2 regions of the Peribacillus sp. NPDC097198 genome follow, and region 2 is predicted to be linked to the other one. Evidence: riboswitches for the same ligand, from Rfam matches in the RefSeq annotation. Region 2 holds a riboswitch; the other holds the start of a gene.
What was found. A riboswitch is a leader RNA that binds a small molecule or an ion and turns the genes downstream of it on or off. The one in region 2 is predicted to bind thiamine pyrophosphate.
Positions count from the first base shown of each region.

Region 1 (3,151 bases), 270 kb from region 2:
CCTCGTCATAAATCTTGGTCGGTTGCTGAAGTTGATCCTGGAGATTGCTTATATCCACAGTTTGTTTAAAATATATGAACAAACCGGCTCCCACTACGACAATGATTGATATAATTATAAGACCTATTTTCAATAACGCTCTCATTTGTACCCCCATTTTCCCAGATGCGACATGCTCCATTAAAAATATTTTGCCCTTTTTATGAAAGAAAACTCTTGCAATGGCTAAAAGGGAAAACAAATTCCACAACATTTTTCCCCTTATCCTTTTCCATACAAAGTGCCTACAATATTTCTCCCTTTCATGCCTAGTCTTTTCTTTTTCCATACCCTTTACCCACATTTATAAATCAATATACACCTGAAAAAGGCATGAAACCAATAAAAACGGGTATATAACCTATAATGACAAATTATGGGGAGAGATGATCTTAGATGAAACAATTAAAACGTATCGTCGCCGCTTATGATGGAAATGAAGAGAGCAACCGCGCAGTGGAATATGGAGCTTCATTAAAAAAGGCCTTTCCGGAAGCTGAATTGACCATTGTTCAAGTTCTGAATCCAAAAGGTGAAAGCCGCATCATCGAGAGTGCATCCGCTCCTGGGTTCGTACCGGCAGCAGGATTTTATGTCGACCCTTCACAAACGCATCCCGTAACAGAAGTAGAACAACAAAGTCAAATGCACATGAACGATACTCCCACCGTTCATGAAAACAATGTGAGGATGGCTGAAAGCAATATGATGAGATTGCTCAGTGAATGCCAGGTTAATGGAAATATCGAGATTTTAGAGGGAAATGCCACCGATAGCATATGTGACTATGCAAAGCGGGCGAATGCCGATTTAATCATCGTCGGCAACAGTGCAAAAAGCGGCCTGGAAAAGTTCTTCCTCGGAAGCACCAGCAGTTCCATAGCCAAGCAGGCACCTTGCTCGGTATTTATTGCAAAATAATGGAGAAAAGGGCCGGCTCATAATTGAGCCGGCCCTTTTTATAGGTCTGTCCTTAGATGACTTTCTTCAACAAGACATTCGAAGCAGCCGAATAAAGCACCATTACCACGATTGCTGATAAAATAAAACTAAACAGCATATATGTCCCATTGTAAATCAAGGAATAGAGGACGACTGGTTGCCCGTTTGGCGCATATTCCCCAAAGAAAACGATACCTGCTGTAAAATGGCAAAGAAACCTCAGGAAGCTCCCCACAAACATGCCACAAACCGCATATATATCCCCTCTTAACCGTTTTCCCCCTTTACGGTTATTCACAAATTTATTCATGAACAACCCGGATAATCCCACGGCGGTAAAAGCAAGAAAATATTCGATAAATCCTTGAAGCGGCGTTGCCAGAAATGCCAAACCAGTGGCAATCTGCAAAAGCCCCAATAGTAAACCGGTGGCCATTCCGCCCTTGATTCCCCAACGATAGGCCATTAAGAATATCGGCACCATGGCAATGGAAATCGATCCCCCCTGTGGCCATATCCTTGCAAAAACAAAACCGGAGACTATATCCAGCAGTAATGCCAATGCAGAAAAAATCGCGACCTCTGTCATGAATAATGTTTTATGTTTCATCATCTCTCACCCTTCTCCACGTGCAAAAGTGCCCATGAGTCCCGTGTCGCTTTTTTGGCATGCAAAAAAGCAACACCAGGGCGGTAATGGATGCCCAGTATTGCTATCCAAAACCACATCCCTACGCTAGTACTAACTAACAGGTTCATAGGGTCTGAACTCAACCGTTCACTCTCAGCCATCTTGGCTCCCCTTGTGGAAGTATTTAATTTTTGTTCCTCGGTTAGAATATACTACTAGTTTCTCTAATTGACAAGTAAATAACACGATTATATCCACGAGTATTTTTCCCTATTACTGGTTATATTTTTTCATCCAGCCAACTTCTTTACACGTCCTCAATACACATGCCATATGCCAAGTTAGATGGATAAAGACGACAATTTTTCTATAGACTCACTAGGGTTCAATTTGATATCTTTATAAAGGTTATTTTGCACGAGGGGGAAAAGACATGGATAAACATTCAATTTCTGCAGAAAAGGGCGCCTATATCAGTATAGCCGCATACATATTCTTGTCGGCCCTCAAATTAACGTTTGGTTACTTTGGAGACTCGAAAGGACTTTGGGCAGATGGTTTAAACAACACGACCGATATCATTGCCTCTGTCGCTGTATTAATAGGTTTAAAAATATCAAAGCGACCACCGGATAAAAATCATTCATACGGTCATCTGAGAGCTGAAACCGTAGCGTCTTTGGTTGCCGCCTTCATTATGATCACCGTCGGATTACAGGTCATATACAGCGCCATCGAATCATTCTTTTCGCAGGACGCGACAGTTGTACCGAATATGTTCACAGCTTATGTCGCTTTATTCTCCGCCATCTTCATGTACGGGGTTTATCGTTATAACTTGGCTTTAAGCAAAAAAATAAACAGCGCCTCCATCCATGCTGTCGCACAGGACAACCGTTCTGATGCTCTGGTCAGTATCGGTGCTTTCGTAGGTATTATCGGTACCACAATCGGCATAGACTGGTTGGATGCGGTTGCCGCTTTAGTGGTAGGCCTGATGATCTGCAAAACGGCTTGGGATATTTTCCACGACGCTTCACTTTCCTTGACCGACGGTTTCGATGAACAGCATCTCCAACAAATAGGTCAAACCATCCTGTTGACGGATGGGGTGAAAGACATGAGTGAAATTAAAGCACGGATGCATGGGAATGAAATTCTGGTTGAAACTACCGTGCATGTCAATCCGCTCTTGACCGTCATCCAAAGTCATGACATTACAGTGAAAGTTGAAGAAAACTTATTAAAGGAACATGACATCAAACATGTCATTGTCCATATCGAACCCTATACATTTCAAAAAAAAGGTACCCGTCAATAATGAACGGTGCCTTTTTTATATGTGTAAACCCCCTATTAATACAATGTTTACCTAATATAAACAAAGCCTTTCCCCTTTTACCGATCATTTACCGCATGAATGAGTATTTAAAGAACGCTTTTAATCTGTTATTATTAAAACCATATATTGCATTTTGGAATTATATTCTAATTCATTCATAATTAAGTAAGATAAATTCATTTTCCTACACATGGAGG
Region 1 is NZ_JBIWDO010000002.1:194,591-197,741, reverse strand. Features, by position in the region: gene ACIQXQ_RS03980 (transglycosylase domain-containing protein) at 1-145, opposite strand, end outside; gene ACIQXQ_RS03975 (universal stress protein) at 436-960, shown strand; gene thiT (energy-coupled thiamine transporter ThiT) at 1,013-1,594, opposite strand; TPP riboswitch at 1,693-1,795, opposite strand; gene ACIQXQ_RS03965 (cation diffusion facilitator family transporter) at 2,046-2,933, shown strand.
Region 1: another riboswitch for thiamine pyrophosphate. It lies ahead of thiT (energy-coupled thiamine transporter ThiT); the one in region 2 lies ahead of tenA (thiaminase II).

Region 2 (3,151 bases):
CCCGATGGGCCGAAAATGTTTTTAAATCAGCTTGGATGCCGGCTCCGCCCCCAGAGTCAGATCCGGCGATCGTTAGTGCCCTTTTCATAAAAAAACCCCTTCATATAATGATTTTTTAAGAGAACTTTCAATAAAAGAAAGCCTATAATTGCGCCCGTTAAAGAACTAAGAAGAAAAGCTGGCAGAAAACCAAAAAGTGCCGCTTTTTTTCCCAATAATAAAAGCGCGATCGGATAACAGGCGATGGATCCGAGAATGCCTGTCCCCACTATTTCTCCCAAGCAGGCGTGTCCCATCCTTCTTGTTTTTTGGTAGAGGAAGGCCGCCAGCAGGGCACCAACCATGCTGCCCGGAAATGCAAAAATGGAACCTGTACCTGTCATGTTCCTGAGAAGGGATACTAAAAAGGCCTGTGTCACAGCAAAACCCGGCCCCAACATAACGGCTGTCATGACGTTGGTTACATGTTGAATAGGAAACACCTTCGCAAAACCAACAGGGATGTAAACGAATGAGCTAGTCAGTGTAGTGATGGCCGTGAACAAGCTAGTCAACGTCATTTTCCGTAACAAGTTACCAGTACCTAGCATTCAAAGCGGCCAAACCTGTTCGTTGTGAACCATGTCCCAAAATAAATATTCATATCGGGAGGTCATTAAAAAGTGTTTCTCTAATCTTTTCAATTCCCTTTCAGGCATATCTTCCGTCAGTTCGTCTAACAGCTTGGCCAACCATTTGTGCGCATCTGCGAATTCGGGGGATGCATACGATTGAATCCAAGCGATATAACGATTTGTTTCTAGTGCTGTACCATTTTGTTCTTTTAATATCGAGCCAATTTCATAGTAATCCCAGGCACAAGGAAGTAAGCAGGCAATAAGGTCGGCTAAAGTTCCATGATGGGCAGCATTGAGCATATAACCTGTATAGGCAAGGGTAATCGGAGTGGGTTCGGTATTTTCCAATTCCTCAGAACTAATTCCGAACTCCTTGCAGTAGCTCCTATGCAAATCCATTTCTACCTGTAGAGTCTCATTTAAAATACTCGCAAATTTGGTCATGATCTCAAGGTTAGTGGCCTTGATGGTCCCTAAGGCAAAAAGCTTGGCATAATCCATAAGATAGATATAGTCCTGCTTTAAGTAATAGGCGAATTTCTTTTCTGATAGTGTCCCGTTTCCAATTGCTTGAACGAAAGGATGAGTATGATTCTTTTTCCAAATTTCTTTTGAACGTTCGTGGAGTCTAGCACTGAAAGTTTTCATTTGGGTTTTCGTCATGATTTTTCCCCCTTATAATTCATTCACATACAAAGGAGGGGAGTGTCCAAAAATGAAGAACAGCCGCTTTCATATAGAAAGCGGCTGTTCTAGGAATGTACGAATCCCTTTTTCAACCTGCTTTCCTCCGCTGGTATGACCAGATCAGGTACAAAGGGTTTGATTCTCAGCCTATTAATGGCTCCCCTAGCAGTTTATTATTCAATTAAACGAAAACCCCGTTCCTGAAAACGGAACGGGGCAGATGGATGAAGTCAAATATACGACGACGATATCATCCACTTTCCTCCGCCGGCATCACCCGGATCAGGTTCAAAGGGTCCGGAACATCATTCCATCTCAGTCTTATAGAAGACTCCCCTAGTGGTATTTCGTATGTGATTATTGTCATCATATCAGATAAAAAGGAAAATGCAACCTTTGAATCCAATAGAATTTTATGAGTATTTTGTGGCGTGAAAGGGGTAGTAGGATAAAATCCCCAATGGTAAATGGAGCATACCTAACCCACGGTCAATTGGAGGGAAATATAGTTATTAGCAAAATAGGGATATGGTCTTACCTTGTGCTAAAAGGGCACACGGAAAAATAATATAAAAATTAAAAATTATTTGAATGTAATTGACTTATCCTTGCAAGTGGGATAAAATCATGTCAAAATCATTTATATTCTGTATTCTTATCCAGAGAGGTGGAGGGACTTGGCCCTATGAAACCTCGGCAACAGACCCATCGGGGAACTGTGCTTCTTCCAACAAGCAATCGCTTGGAAGATAAGAAGAGACGAACGGACCTCTGTCGACCTCTTCTTGGATTAGAAGGGGTTTTTATTTTTGTCAAATAGGGTTTAAGAATCCCATACAACAGGTATATATATTTTGGCTTTAGCAAAGCCTATAAGATTAGGGGCATTATATGTGGAAAATATGAATAAAAGGAAAGGGGCCATTCATATGGCAGAGTTTTTCGAGAAAAAAGAACAGAGGAGAGCATTGTTGATAGAAGAACTATTATCAAATGGTGTATACAAAACCTCTGATGAAAAGCATCTCTATGATGCTCCATTAAAAGCTCTTGAAGATGAATATAAGATCGTTATAGATAGATCAGGTAATGAGTCACCTCCAGAGTGCATGACTTAGTTAACCTATAGTGAACAATCAAAGAGAAAAAGCATTTGCTGTGTAAAAGCGAATGCTTTTTCTCTTTGAACTGACATAAAAAGTACAAAATATAAAAATATAATGGGTATTTTGTCACATTTCACTAGTGAAATAACATATTTAAAACATGTAAAATGATTGATTTCGCCTAGTGCTTTGGTTATGATAAAAATGTAAAATAATTGAAAAATAGGAAGTGATTATATTGAAGCCTCCTCATATAACAACAGTTGAAAAAATTGAAGAAAAACGAAAAGAAATGATTATGTTAGCAAAAAATTATGGTTTGACAAGCAGGATGACCATTCAAGCAAGTCAAGAGTTGGATTCTTTATTGAATGCGGTCACACATATAAAATTCCTGGGAGTTTGTCGCGAATAATCAGTACATCCCAGACCATTCAAATCCAGGCAATCGCCTTTTGCAATGGAAGTCATGTAGTGACACGTTTACCAAGAATGACCAAATCGCGTTCCACTCCATCGAGTTCTGCTATTTTCGGTAAATGCGCCCATTTTTCAAAACCGAATTTTGAAAAAAGCTTAATACTTGGTACATTGTGTGCGAAAATAAATCCAAGAAGTGTCTTAATCCCTATCTTCGGACTCGCCTCTATAGCCTTTTGGATTGAAAGTTGTCCAATTCCTTTCCCACGGAACTCCTCATCTATATAGATGCTAATTTCAGCGGTAAAATCATATGCGGGT
Region 2 is NZ_JBIWDO010000002.1:465,001-468,151, forward strand. Features, by position in the region: gene thiD (bifunctional hydroxymethylpyrimidine kinase/phosphomethylpyrimidine kinase) at 1-88, opposite strand, end outside; gene thiW (energy coupling factor transporter S component ThiW) at 57-590, opposite strand; gene tenA (thiaminase II) at 591-1,280, opposite strand; TPP riboswitch at 1,386-1,478, opposite strand; TPP riboswitch at 1,547-1,652, opposite strand; SAM riboswitch class I at 1,957-2,060, shown strand; gene ACIQXQ_RS05360 (Fur-regulated basic protein FbpA) at 2,159-2,422, shown strand; gene ACIQXQ_RS05365 (aspartyl-phosphate phosphatase Spo0E family protein) at 2,649-2,825, shown strand; gene ACIQXQ_RS05370 (GNAT family N-acetyltransferase) at 2,878-3,151, opposite strand, start outside.